Regions from separate parts of the Nonomuraea sp. NPDC050663 genome, predicted to be linked through region 1. Evidence: riboswitches for the same ligand, from Rfam matches in the RefSeq annotation. Region 1 holds a riboswitch; the other holds the start of a gene.
What was found. A riboswitch is a leader RNA that binds a small molecule or an ion and turns the genes downstream of it on or off. The one in region 1 is predicted to bind glycine.

Region 1 (6,949 bases):
AGTCGGCCAGGTGCTGCTCCGACGACAGGTACAGGCGCAGGCCGTCGGCCAGGTGCCAGGCCCGTGGGCGCAGCGCCGGGTCGGCCGCGCTGGCGACGAGGGCGGCCATGAGGTTGTCGCGTTCGCCGTCCAGCCAGGCCATGGCGCTCGCCGCGTCGGGGAAGGCGCTCTCGTCGACCGGGCGCGGCAGGCGGGTCAGCGGGGTGTGGCGGAAGCGGATGGCGGCGTCGAGCAGGTGCTGGTAGCGGTCGAGCAGGCGGGTGAGCGCGGCGGGCGCGTCGTGGTCTCGCTCGACCTGCTCGATGGCGTAGAGGCGGAGCAGGTCGTGGAAGGCGTAACGTCCGGGGGCGGGCCGGTGGAGCAGGCTGGCGTCGGCGAGCATCTCCAGGACGGTGGCGCCGGGGACGATGGCGCCGGGGACTGTGGCGCCGGGGACGGCGGTGTCCGTTCCCAGGAGCGCCCCGGCCGCGTCGGAGGTGAAGTCGCGGCCCGGCACCACGCCGAGCCGCCTGAACAACGTCTGCGCCACCGACGGCAGGCCCCGATAGGCCTGGGCGAAGGAGGCGCGTACGGCGGTGCTCGGGTCTCCCGCCGCGGCCAGGCCCAGGGCGCCCTCGCGTGAGCCGAGCCGGTCCGCCAGCGCGGCGACGGTCAGGTCCGCCCGCGCGGCGACGTTGGCGGCGGCGATCCGCAGGGCCAGCGGCAAATATCCGCACAGCTCGGCCAGTCGCCGCACCTGCTCGGCCGGCTCGCCCGGGGCGTCGAGGAGGCTGGTGATCAGCGTCGCCGCCTCGTCGGGCGGCAGCACGTCGAGGGTGATCGCGGTGCCGCCCTGCAGCGCCGCCAGGCCCGCCAGCGCCGTACGGCTCGTCACGATCACCGCGCTGCCCGCCGTACCGGGAAGCAGCGGCCGGACCTGCTCGGCGTTGCGCGCGTCGTCGAGGAGCAGCAGGATCTGCCGGTCTCGCAGGGCCGAGCGCAGCGCGGCGGCGCGTTCGTCGGCGCCGTCGGGCATCTCGGCGGGCCGTACCCCGGCCAGGCGCAGCAGGGCGCCGAGCACCTCGGCCGGCGGCCTGGGGCGCAGGGACGCGCCGTGCAGCGCGACGAACCACTGGCCGTCGGGGAAGTGCGAGCTGAGACGGTGGGCCAGGTGCACGGCGAGCGCCGTCTTGCCCACGCCCGGAGGGCCGCTCAGCGCGGTGATCGGGACCCGCTGCCGGTCGAGCAGGACCCGGCCGGCCCGGTCGAGGGCCTCCCGGCGGCCGACGAAGGGGTAGACGTCGAGCGGCAGCTGGGCGTGGACCTGCCAGCCGTCGTCGGCCCGCTCATCGGCCGCGGCCAGGGCGGGGTCGGAGATCAGGATGGCCTGGCGCAGGTCGCGCAGCTCGGGCGAAGGGTCCAGGCCGAGCTCGGTGGCGAGCTGGCCGGCCAGGTCGTCGTAGGCGGCCAGGGCGTCGGCCTGCCGCCCCGAACGGTACAGCGCGATCATGAGATGCCGCCATAACCGTTCGCGCAGCGGGTGCTCGCGGGTGAGGGTGGCCAGGCGGGGGAGCACCGCCGCATGGTCACCGGCCGCCAGCCGGGCTTCGAGCAGCAGGTCGAGGGCCTGCAACCGCTCCTCCACCAGGCCGGGCACCACATGGCGCGCCAGCCACGTCGAGCTCAGCCCCGACAGCGGCTCACCAGCCCACAGCTCGTCGGCGCGGGTGAGCAGGTCGATGCGGGCGGCCTGGCCGGTGACCTGCCGGGCGTCGGCGACCAGCAGCCGGAAGGTGTCGAGGTCGACCTCGTCCGGTTTGGCGGTCAGGGAGTAGCCGTGCGGGTGGGTGGTGATGCGTTCCCTGCCGAGAACGGCGCGCAGCCGCCTGACGTAGGTCTGCACGGTGCCCTTGGGATCCTCCGGCGGGTCTTCGTCCCACAGGGCGTAGATCAGCTCGTGCCAGGGCACCACCCGGTTGGTCCGCACGAGGAGGACGGCGAGCAGCGTGCGGAGCTGGTTCGCCGAGAGGGGCACCGGTTGCCCGGCGCGCGTCACCTCCAGCGGCCCCAGGATGCCGAACCGCACTGTGCCTCCCCCGGCGAGCGCCCGCCCTCAGCACTCGATGACGTTGACCGCGCGCCCTCCCCGCGACGTCTCCTTGATGCCCCATTCGGCGGCGAGCTCGTCCCGAGTGAAGGTCCGCATGGGGGAAGGATCGCTGGCGTTTTCCATGATGGCGCGCATTGCCTGCTGGCGACCAACCTCACGGCGCAGTCTTCGAACCTCAGCCTTGAGGGCCTCGTATTCGTCACGAGGGATGGTGATGACCTCGTCGTGCCGGTGCGCCGTCATACCCCTAACGGTACCTGCCCGCTGCGACAGATTACGGGCGCAGCGGGCAGCCAAGAGGTCAGCACTCGACGATGTTCACGCCGATCTCCAGATCCTCGTCGGCATCAGCTTCGATCACGTTGACGGCCAGGCCGCCTCGGGAGGTTTCCTTGTAGCGGCTGGACATGTCCGCGCCGGTGGTGCGGACCGTGTGAATCGCCTTGTCGAGCGAGACGAAGTGCTTGCCGTCGCCGCGCAGGGCGATGCGCGCGGCCGTGATCGCCTTGATGGACGCCACGGCGTTGCGCTCGATGCAGGGGATCTGCACCAGCCCCCCGATCGGGTCGCACGTCAGCCCGAGGTTGTGCTCGATCCCGATCTCCGCCGCGTTCTCCACCTGCTCGGGCGTTCCCCCGAGCACTTCGGTGAGCCCCGCGGCCGCCATGGAGCAGGCCGATCCGACCTCGCCCTGGCAGCCGACCTCGGCGCCGGAGATGGACGCGTTCTCCTTGAACAGCACGCCGACGGCGGCGGCGGTGAGCAGGAAGCGGATCACGCCGTCGTCGTCGGCGCCGGGGACGAAGCGGTTGTAATACGTGAGCACCGCGGGGATGATGCCCGCCGCCCCGTTGGTGGGAGCGGTGACGATGCGCCCGCCGGCGGCGTTCTCCTCGTTGACCGCGAGGGCGAACAACGTCACCCAGTCCATGGTCTGCAGGGAGTCGGCGGCGGGGGATTCGGACTGCAGCTTGCGGTGCAGGTGGTGGGCGCGGCGCTTGACCTTGAGCCCGCCGGGGAGCACGCCTTCGGTCCTGGTGCCGCGCTCGACGCATTCGGTCATGACGCGCCAGATGTTGAGCAGCCCCGAGCGGATCTCGGCGACGGAGCGGCCGAAGGCCTTCTCGTTCTCCATCATGAGCCCGGAGATCGACAGGCCGGTCTCCGAGCAGTGGGCGAGCAGCTCGGTGGCGGTGGTGAAGGGGTGGGGCAGGACGGTGTCGTCGGGCTTGATGCGGTCGGCGCCGGCGGCGTTCTCGTCGACGACGAAGCCGCCTCCGACGGAGTAGTAGATCTTCTCGTGCAGCACGGAGCCGTCGGCGGTGAAGGCGGTGAACTTCATGCCGTTGGGGTGGCCGGGAAGGGAGATCTTCCGTTCGAAGACGAGGTCCTCGCCCACGACGAAGGGGATGGTGTGCTTGCCGAAGAGCTCGATGGTGCCGCTGGAGCGCATGGCGGCCAGGCGGTCGTCGATGCTGTCGACGTCGACCAGTTCGGGCTTCTCGCCGGACAGGCCCAGCAGCACGGCCTTGTCGCTGCCGTGGCCCTTGCCGGTCAGGCCGAGCGAGCCGTACAGGATGGCTTCGACACGCGCGACCGAGCCGAGCTGGCCGTCGGCCTCGAGGCCGCGGGCGAACTTGTGCGCGGCGGCCATCGGGCCGCCGGTGTGCGAGCTCGACGGGCCGATGCCGATCTTGAAGAGGTCGAAGACGCTGATCGCCATTGACTTGCGCCTTTCAAAGAAGGAGGGGGTTCCGGGGCCACCGACCCGGCGGCCCCGGGACAAAGCCAGAAATCAGGAGTCGCCCGAGGTGAGGGCGGTGTACTCCTGGGCGGACAGCAGGTCCTCGGGATCACCCTCGACGCGCACGCGGAACATCCAGCCCTCGCCGTACGGGTCGGTGTTGACCAGGTCGGGCTTGTCCACGACGGCCTGGTTGACCTCGACGACCTCGCCGCCGACGGGCGCGTAGATCTCGCTCACCGACTTGGTCGACTCGACCTCGCCCACGGAGTCGCCGGGCTGGACGCTCGCGCCGACGTCGGGAAGCTGCACGTAGACCACGTCGCCGAGCGCTTCGGCGGCGAAGGCGGTGACGCCAACGGTCACGGTGAGGCCGTCATCGAGGCCGGCCACCCACTCGTGTTCCTTGGTGTAGCTGAGGTCGTCAGGGATGTTGCTCACTTGTTCCTCCTGTAAAAGGGCAGCTCAACCAGGTCCATAGGCTCATGGCTGCCCCGGATGTCAACGGCTAGGCCGTCGGAGACCTCTGTGTCGACGTAGGCCATCGCGATGGGCTTGCCCAGGGTGGGCGAAGGCGCGCCGCTGGTGACCTCGCCGACCGTCTGGTCGCCGACCACGACCGGGAACCCGTGGCGCGGGATCCGGCGGCCCCGGGCGACGAGGCCGACCAGCCGGCGCCTGGGCGCGCTGTCTCGCAGCGGCTCCAGGGCGGCCCTGCCGACGAAGTCTCCGGGCTTGTCGAATTTCACCACCCGACCCAGTCCGGCGTCGAACGGGGTCAGCGATTCGTTCAGCTCATTGCCGTACAGGGGCATACCCGCTTCGAGGCGGAGCGTGTCACGGCAGCTCAGGCCCGCGGGGATCATGCCGTACGGCTCGCCGGCCTTCGTCAGCTCGCCCCAGAGCGCCACGGCGTCCTGGCCGTCGACGAACAGCTCGAAGCCGTCCTCGCCGGTGTATCCGGTGCGGGCGATGAGCGCCGAGACGCCGGCGACGGTGCCGGGCAGCCCCGCGTAGTACTTCAGCGAGGGCAGGTCGGCGTCGGTCAGCGAGGAGAGGATCTCCTGCGAGCGCGGCCCCTGGACGGCTATGAGCGCCCACTGGTCGGAGCGGTCGTCGACGACGGCGTCGAAGTTCTTGGCGCGGTTGGTCAGCGCCAGCGCGACGGAGCGGTAGTTGGAGGCGTTGGCGACGACCATGAACTCCTCGTCGGCCAGGCGGTAGACGATGAGGTCGTCGAGCACGCCGCCGGCCGGATTGGTGATCATGGTGTAGCGGGCGCGGCCGGGCGTCAGCGCGGACAGGTGGCCGACCAGCGCGTAGTCGAGGGCCTCACCCGCCTGCGGGCCGGTCACGAAGATCTCGCCCATGTGGGAGAGGTCGAACAGGCCTGCCGCCTCGCGCACGGCGCGGTGTTCGGCGGACTCGCTTCCGTATCGCAGCGGCATCAGCCAGCCGGCGAAGTCGGTCAGGGTCGCGCCGAGACTCTCGTGGACGTCTCGCAACGGTGTCGGTCGGGACATGTTCGCACCTCAGAGGCAGGGTCGGATGCCAGGATCCTCCCCCTCTGTCATGATGCCTGAGAGTTTCGCCTGGTTGTTTGCCAGACTTTCACCTTCGGCGAGGCCCGGACGGCCTGCTTTCCAGAGGTCACCCTGGCCCGTACGGTCCTTTGCCTTGAGAGGTTCGCGGGGAGGGCTTGCTCCTTCAGGGGCCCTGACCGGATTGTCAGGACACTCTCCCGCACGGGTTCATCGGTGTCACCCCTAAGCCTAGTGGAATCCCCATCAGGGCGGAACGGCCGCGCGCGGGTCGCGAAGGCCGATCCCCTCAGCCTTCGCGCGCGGGGAGACGGCCTCACCGCCGCGAAGCGCGCCAGGCAGAGGCCTGCGATCCCGGCGCGCGCATGACTCGCAGTAAATCGAACCCCGGCGAGGCCGGATACGTCTTGAGGAGCATGCGCGCACTCGCACTCGCCGTCCTCGTCCTGGTGACCGCCTGCGGCGCCGAAGCGTCCGCCCAGAGGCCCGGCCGCTACGCCGCCGACGCCATCACCGTGCTGGAGAGCCCCGCCCACGGCCCGCAGCTGTGCTCGTTCGTGGCCGAGTCGTACCCGCCGCAGTGCAGCGGGCCCGACGTGGTCGGCTGGGACTGGTCGAAGGTCCGCCACGAGAGCGCCAACGGAACGAGGTGGGGCAGCTACCGGGTCGTCGGCACGTGGGACGGCTCCCGCCTGACGCTGACCGAGCCGGCGGGGGAGGCGCGCAGGCCCGCGGTGCAGGAGCAGCGGTTCACCTCGCCGTGTCCCGCGCCCGAGGGCGGCTGGCGGCCCTCCGACCCGGCCAAGGCCACGCAGGAGGCGCTCCAGGCGACCCAGCAGCGGCTGGAGGGCGAGCCTTCGGTGGGCGGGGTGTGGCTGGACCAGAGCTATCTCGACGCGATCCCGGGCTACGACGGCAGCAAGCCGGAATGGGCGGAGAAGTACGCCAACGATCCGACCAAGCTGGTGCTCAACGTGAAGTTCACGGGCGATCTGGCGGGCAGGGAGGCGTGGATCCGCGAGACGTGGGGCGGACCGCTGTGCGTGAGCCAGGCCCGGCGCTCCGAGGCGGAGCTGCGGCGTGTCCAGGAGTCGCTGGGCGAGGGCTACGTCCACACGTCCGTCGACATCATGAGGGAGCAGGTGACCGCCGGGGTCTGGGTGGCCACGGAAGAACTCCGGCACCGGCTCGACGCTGAGCACGGTGCCGGAGTCGTGATGCTCGAACCGGTGCTGAAGCCGGTCGATTAGGGAACCGCGTGGCCGCAAACCCCCAGCCCGAGACCACGCGGTCGCTCTGTTTCCCCAGAGGTTTCCCTAGAGGCGCTGCCAGAGGGCCGGCACGTTGGGCGGCTCCCATCCCGGCAGCGAGGTGTGCCCTTGCAGGCACCGGTAGCTCACGCCCTGGTAGGTCACCGTGGCACCGGCCTGGTAGGCGGTGTACGGCGCCCAGCTCGTCTCGCCGCCGCCCCCGCCGACCGTCAGCGAGAAGGTGACCGAACGATCGACGGTGGCCCCGTCGGCGCTGAGCGTGATCGGATAGGTCCCGGCGGGCACCGAGGCGCCCACCGCGATC
Region 2 (6,949 bases), on a different contig from region 1:
GAGGCCGACGGGCAGGTGCAGTACGCCAACCTGGCCGTGCGCGGCAAGCTCGCCGCCCACGTCCGCGCCGAGCAGCTGCCCGCGGCGCTGGAGCTGCGGCCCGACCTGGTGACCGTGATGGCCGGGATGAACGACCTGATCCGGCCCAGCTTCGACGCCGACGCGGTCACCGGCCACCTGGAAGCCATGTTCGCCGCGCTCAGGGGCACGCCCCCGGCCAGCCTGATGGAGGCGGCCCCCACCGTGGTCACCTTCACCTTCCCCGACATCGGCCGCATCGCGCCCATCGTCAAGCGCCTGCGCCCTCGCCTGCTCGACTTCAACGACCGCGTGCGCGCCGCCGCCGCCCGTCACGGCGTCCTCGTCGTCGACGCCTACCCCCACGACGTGACCTGCGATCCCCGCATGTGGAGCTCCGACCGCATCCACGCCACCCCGCGCGGCCACGCCCTCATCGCCGCGGCCGTCGCCGACACCCTCGCCCTGCCCGGCAGCGACCCCTCCTGGACCCAGCCGCTCATGCCGCTCCCCCTCGTGCCCGCCTGGCGCCGGGCGGCCACCGAGGCGGCCTGGCTGGGCACGTTCGTGGGCCCGTGGATGGTGCGCCGCCTGCGCGGCCGTTCCTCCGCCGACGGCCGTACGGCCAAGCGCCCGCTGCTCCTGCCGGTGCGCGACTAAGCAACCCGCGTTGACTAAACTCGGATTAGTCAACTAAAGTTGCCCACATGCCCGGTGTTGAGATTCCCGAAGTCCAGGACCCCGCCGACGGTCTGGCGGCCGTGGTGGCCCTGCGCCGCCTGGCCGACCGGATGGAGGACGCCGCCGTCGAGCAGGCGATGCGCGAAGGCTGGAGCTGGCCCCAGGTCGCCGAGGCCCTCGGGGTCACCCGCCAGGCCGTCCACAAGAAGCACGCCAAGCGGCTCATCGCCGCCGGCGTCCAGTTGCGGAGGCGCTGATGAAGGCGTTCGACGAGTTCCTGCACCTCACCCTCACCCAGGCCGGTGACGAGGCGCGCCGCGAGGGCTCGGCCACCATCGAGGCCCAGCATGTGCTCCTGGCGATTGCCGCGGGACATGAGAGCGTCACCCTGGAGCTGCTGGCGTCGTCGGGCCTCGACTACCAGGCGCTGCGGGAAGCGCTGCACCGCGAGTTCGAGCACAGCCTGGCCGCCGCCGGCGTCCGGCTGGCGCCCTCGGGACCGCCCGCGGCCAGCCCGCACCCGTCGCGCGGCCTCCAGATGGGCGCCTCCGCCCGGACGGCGCTGGAGCGAGGGGTGTTCGCCCGCCACAAGAAGGACCTGCGGCCGGCGCACCTGCTGATCGGCATCCTCGGCGCCGAGGTCGGCACCGTGCCGCGCGCCCTGGCCCTGGCCGGCGTCGACCGGCACGCCCTGGTCACCCGCGCCCACGCCACCCTGCCCCCGGCCGCCTGACCCACCCTCCGGACTCGCCCTCGGGACACGCTCTCGGAACCCCGCCCTCGGGACCCCGCCCTCCGGACCCGCCCCCAGGCATGCCCTCGGGACACGACGGGACGCGGCGGGGCCCGCACCCCGGGAGGAGTGCGGGCCCCGGCCGAGGCGTGATGGGCCTAGTCCTCGTAGGCCTCCAGCGGCGGGCAGGCGCACACCAGGTTGCGGTCGCCGTAGGCCTGGTCGATGCGGCGCACCGGCACCCAGTACTTCCCGTCACGCAGCGAGTGCAGCGGATAGGCGGCCTCGCTCCGGGTGTACGGGTGGCTCCACTCGTCGGCCGTGACCGCCTCGGCGGTGTGCGGCGCGTTGCGCAGCGGGTTGTCGGTGCGGTCGTAGGACCCGTCGGCCACCTTGGCGATCTCGGCGCGGATGGCGGCCATCGCGTCGACGAACCGGTCGAGCTCGGCCAGGTCCTCCGACTCGGTCGGCTCGATCATCAGCGTGCCCGCGACCGGGAACGACATGGTCGGCGCGTGGAAACCGTAGTCGATGAGGCGCTTGGCCACGTCGTCGACGGTCACGCCCGTCTCCTTGGTGATCTGCCGCAGGTCGATGATGCACTCGTGCGCGACCAGACCGCCCCGGCCGGTGTAGAGCACCGGGTAGTGCGGCGCCAGGCGGCGGGCCAGGTAGTTGGCCGACAGGATCGCCTGCTCGGTGGCGGCGCGCAGGCCGTCGCCGCCCATCATGCGCACGTAGGCCCAGGAGATGGGCAGGATGCCCGCCGAGCCGTACGGCGCCGCGGAGACCGGGCCGACGGGCGCGCCCTCGCGCAGCGGGTGCGACGGCAGGAACTCGGCCAGGTGGCCGCGGACGGCGACCGGGCCGACGCCGGGGCCGCCGCCGCCGTGCGGGATGCAGAAGGTCTTGTGGAGGTTCAGGTGTGACACGTCGGCGCCGAACTCGCCCGGCTTGGCCAGGCCCACCAGGGCGTTGAGGTTGGCGCCGTCGACGTAGACCTGGCCGCCGGCGGCGTGCACCTTGGCGCACACCTCGGTGATGGACTCCTCGTACACGCCGTGGGTCGACGGGTAGGTCACCATGATCGCGGCGAGCCGGTCGGCGTGCTTGTCGATCTTGGCGTCGAGGTCGGCCAGGTCGACGTTGCCGTCGGTGTCGCAGGCCACCACGACCACGCGCATGCCCGCCATGACGGCCGAGGCGGCGTTGGTGCCGTGGGCCGAGGAGGGGATCAGGCACACGTCGCGCTCGGCGTGTCCGTTGGCCTGGTGGTAGGCGCGGATGGCCAGCAGGCCGGCGAACTCGCCCTGGGAGCCGGCGTTGGGCTGGATGGAGACGGCGTCGTAGCCGGTCACCTCGGCCAGCCAGCCCTCGAGGGTCTCGATGAGCTCGCGGTAGCCCTCCGACTGCGCCTCGGGCGCGAACGGGTGGATGCCGGCGAACTCCGGCCAGGTGATGGGCTCCATCTCGGTGGTGGCGTTGAGCTTCATCGTGCACGAGCCGAGGGGGATCATCGAGCGGTCGAGCGCGATGTCCTTGTCCTGCAGCTTGCGCAGGTAACGCAGCATCGAGGTCTCGGAGCGGTGGGTGTGGAAGACCGGGTGGGTCAGGAAGTCGTCGTCGCGCAGGAGCTCCTCGGGCAGGACCGAGAGCTCCTCGCCGTCGTGGGCGGCGATCTCGACGCCCAGGGCGGCGGCGAACGAGGCGAGCACGTCGGCGACATCGCCGGGGGTGGTCTTCTCGTCGCAGGCGATCGTGACCCGGTCGCCGTCGAGCTGCCACAGGTTGATGCCGCGCGCCAGCGCCTCGGCCACGACGGCGGCGGCCTTGCCGGGCACGGAGGCGGTGACGGTGTCGAAGAAGTGCTCGGTGACCGGGATGCCGCTGCCGGACAGGCCCTGGGCCAGGGCCGCGGCGCGGGCGTGCACCCGGCGCGCGATGTGCTTGAGTCCCTCGGGGCCGTGGTAGACGGCGTACATGCCGGCGATGACGGCCAGGAGCACCTGGGCGGTGCAGATGTTGCTGGTGGCCTTCTCGCGGCGGATGTGCTGCTCGCGCGTCTGCAGGGCCAGCCGGTAGGCCGGGTCGCCGTCGACGTCGACCGAGACGCCGACCAGGCGGCCGGGCATCTGGCGCTGCAGGCCCTCGCGCACCGACATGTAGGCGGCGTGCGGGCCGCCGAAGCCGAACGGCACGCCGAACCGCTGCGAGGAGCCGATGGCGATGTCGGCGCCGAGCGAGCCGGGCGAGGCGATCAGGGTCAGCGCGAGCAGGTCGGCGGCGGCCACGACGAGGGCGCCCTTGGCGTGGGCCTGCTCGGCGAGCGAGCGGAAGTCGCGGATCTGGCCGGTGGCACCGGGATACTGCACCAGGACGCCGAAACACTCGGGCAGCTCGGCGTCGAGGCGCTGGAAGACCAGCTCGATGCCGAGCGGCTCGGCGCGGGTGGCCAGCACGGTCTTGGTCTGCGGCAGCACGTCGTGGTCGACGACGAACACGTCTGACTTCGACTTGCCGGCGCGGCGCGCCAGCGTCATCGCCTCGGCGGCGGCGGTGGCCTCGTCGAGCAGGGAGGCGCCGGCCACGTCGAGGCCGGTGAGGTCGGAGACGACGGTCTGGAAGTTGAGCAGCGCCTCCAGGCGGCCCTGCGAGATCTCGGGCTGGTAGGGCGTGTAGGCCGTGTACCAGCCGGGGTTCTCCAGCAGGTTGCGCCGGATCACGGCGGGGGTGATCGTGTCGTGGTAGCCCAGGCCGATCATGCTGGTCAGCACCTGGTTACGGCCGGCCAGGGCGCGCAGCTCGGCGATGACCTCCACCTCGCCGGCCGCGGCGGGCAGCTTCAGGGCGTCCTTGGCCCTGATGGCCTCGGGGACGGCGACGGCGACCAGGTCGGAGACGGATTCGAAGCCCACGGCCTCGAGCATCCGCTGCTGCTCGATGTCGGACGGACCGATGTGTCGACGGGCAAAGGACTCAAACACAGACTCAACCACAGGGAAACCCTTCAGCGCGCAGGCAGGTGCCGGGTCTCCCCCTCTGTCCTCAAACCTGAGAGCTTCACCCCCGAAGGGGCTTTCACCGTCGGTGAGTCACGCCTGGCCGGCGCGCCTGCTTTCCAGAGTTGCCTCGCCCGAGCGGTACCGGGTGCCTGAGAGATTCCGGGGAGGGTTGCTCCTTCGGCGCCCCATCTCATGGATGGGGACTCTCCCGCACGGGGTCGAAAGCTTTCTGTTACCAGGTTACCGCTAGCCGATCCTGCGCGCACGTCGGCGCTGGGCGAGTTCGTCAGCTGGATAGTCGGCCGGGACGCTGGGGTCCTCGACCGACGCTGTTTCCCCCGGCAGCTCCGCGAGCGATCCCTCGACCTCGCGCCACACCCTGCCGAGTGCGATCCCGAAGACGCCCTGCCCGCCCTGCAGGAGGTCGATCACCTCGTCGGCCGAGGTGCACTCGTAGACGCTCACCCCGTCGCTCATGAGCGTGATCTGGGCCAGATCGGCGACCCCGCGGTCGCGCAGGTGCTGCACGGCCGTCCGGATCTGCTGGAGAGAGACGCCGGTGTCGAGCAGCCGTTTGACGACCTTGAGCACCAGGATGTCGCGGAAGCTGTACAGGCGCTGCGAGCCCGAGCCGTGAGCGGCCCGTATGGTCGGCTCGACGAGGCCCGTGCGCGCCCAGTAGTCGAGCTGCCTGTAGGTGATGCCGGCCGCTGCGCAGGCCGTGGGGCCGCGGTAGCCGATGTTGCCAGGCAGGGAAGCCGGCTCTGAGTCGAAGAGCAGACCCTGCTCACCGGCACGCTGGCGCGCGTCCTCGCGCCGCGCCGGATCTTCCTGGCCGGCCCTGTTTCCCTCGCCGCTGCTGACCGCCACGCGGACCTCCGGCTTTCTCTCATCCCGTGGCCTGATCTGGGGGTTCGCATGGCGACCACGGGTTTCACTTGCACCGTAGGACCGTGACCATGCTCAGTCAACGATCCCACTCGGCGAGTCGTGAAGCGTAAATGCTCTTATATGACTACCCCGCGCGGCCGAAGTCTTCCGGGGTGATCTGGTCAAGGAATTCCCTGAACTTCTCCACCTCGTCCTCCTGGTCGTCCGGGATGATCACACCGGCTTCCTGGACGACCTCCTCGCTGGCGTAGATCCTCGCGCCGGTGCGCAGAGCCAGGGCGATCGAGTCGGACGGGCGGGCGCTGACCTCGACTCCGTTGGAGAAGACCAGGTCGGCGAAGTAGATGCCGTCACGCAGCGCGACGATGTTGACCGCGCGAAGGCTGACACCCAGCGCGCTCAGCACGTCACGGAACAGATCGTGGGTGAGCGGGCGCTGCGGGGGCTCCTCGGCCGTCGCCAGGGCGATCGCCTGCGCCTCGGTCATGCCTATCCAAATGGGGAGAAAACGTTCACCACTCGCCTCCTTGAGCAGGACGATCGGCTGATTGGTGGGCATCTCCACACGAACGCCCACTACCTCCATCTGCACCACGGGCTGCTCCGAAATCAGTCACGAGAAAGCGAGCGAAAGCTCCTCCAACGTAACACCAGCCGGGCCGGGAATGTGCCCGATGCCGGGCCTGTACGGCTCAGCCCCGCAGGACGTTGCGCACCCCGGTGCGGAACATCGCGGCGTGGAGCTCCAGCAGCAGACCGGACAACTCGCGCGCGCTCTCGTGCGCCTCGCCGATGGCGCCGGGCGCGCGGCGCTTGAGCACGGGCGCCACGGTCTGCTCGACCAGCGAGCTCTCGCGCTCGGCCGAGGCCTTGACCGCGCGCAGATGGCGGGCGTGCAGCCCGAACGACGCCAGGCGGCCGACCGTGCGCGCGATGGCCAGGGCGTCGTCGTCGTAGCGCCTGGCCACCGGCGCCAGCAGCCCGTAGTCCTCGAGCTCCGCCAGCGTCTCCTCGTCGATCCCGGCGGCCTCCAGGAGCTCCTCGCGGCTGAGCCGTACCTCGTGGGACCCCCCGTGGACCGCACGCGGGCGCGAGAGCTCCTCGTGCATCTTGTCCTTGATCACGCGCAGCGGCAGGTAGTGGTCACGCTGCTCGCGCAGGATGAAGCGCAGTTGCTCGACGTGCAGGTGCGTGAACTTGCGGTAGCCGGAGGGGCTGCGATCGGGTTCGATCAGCCCCTCGCCCTCCAGGAAACGGATCTTGGAGACGGTGACGTCGGGGAACTCGGGCTTCAGCAGCCCGAGCACCTCCCCGATGCTCATGTGAGAGCGCGCGGCCTGTGCACTCATCTAGAGAGGAACACCAACCGGAACTTGCCGATCTGGACCTCGTCCCCCGAGTGGAGCGGAACCTCCTCGATGCGCTCCCTGTTGACGTAGGTGCCGTTGAGCGATCCCACGTCGCGCACGGTGAAGCGGCCGCCGGGGTGGCGGTAGAACTCGACGTGGCGCCGCGAGACGGTGATGTCGTCGAGGAAGATCGTGCTCTCCGGGTGGCGGCCGACCGTCGTCAGGTCCTGGTCGAGCTTGAAGCGGCTGCCCTGGTTGGGCCCGCGCACCACGGT

Region 2: another riboswitch for glycine. It lies ahead of gcvP (aminomethyl-transferring glycine dehydrogenase); the one in region 1 lies ahead of gcvT (glycine cleavage system aminomethyltransferase GcvT).

Annotation. Positions count from the first base shown of each region.
Region 1 covers NZ_JBITGL010000005.1:448,775-455,723, forward strand. The annotation lists gene ACIBH1_RS19150 (BTAD domain-containing putative transcriptional regulator) at 1-2,065, opposite strand, end outside; gene ACIBH1_RS19155 (hypothetical protein) at 2,093-2,332, opposite strand; gene ACIBH1_RS19160 (L-serine ammonia-lyase) at 2,391-3,812, opposite strand; gene gcvH (glycine cleavage system protein GcvH) at 3,885-4,274, opposite strand; gene gcvT (glycine cleavage system aminomethyltransferase GcvT) at 4,271-5,356, opposite strand; glycine riboswitch at 5,489-5,587, opposite strand; gene ACIBH1_RS19175 (hypothetical protein) at 5,791-6,624, shown strand; gene ACIBH1_RS19180 (M20/M25/M40 family metallo-hydrolase) at 6,691-6,949, opposite strand, start outside.
Region 2 covers NZ_JBITGL010000003.1:855,974-862,922, forward strand. The annotation lists gene ACIBH1_RS12915 (SGNH/GDSL hydrolase family protein) at 1-678, shown strand, start outside; gene ACIBH1_RS12920 (hypothetical protein) at 726-956, shown strand; gene ACIBH1_RS12925 (Clp protease N-terminal domain-containing protein) at 956-1,432, shown strand; gene gcvP (aminomethyl-transferring glycine dehydrogenase) at 1,591-4,359, opposite strand; glycine riboswitch at 4,561-4,655, opposite strand; gene ACIBH1_RS12935 (MerR family transcriptional regulator) at 4,681-5,304, opposite strand; gene ACIBH1_RS12940 (bifunctional nuclease family protein) at 5,450-5,920, opposite strand; gene ACIBH1_RS12945 (MerR family transcriptional regulator) at 6,018-6,674, opposite strand; gene ACIBH1_RS12950 (FHA domain-containing protein) at 6,671-6,949, opposite strand, start outside.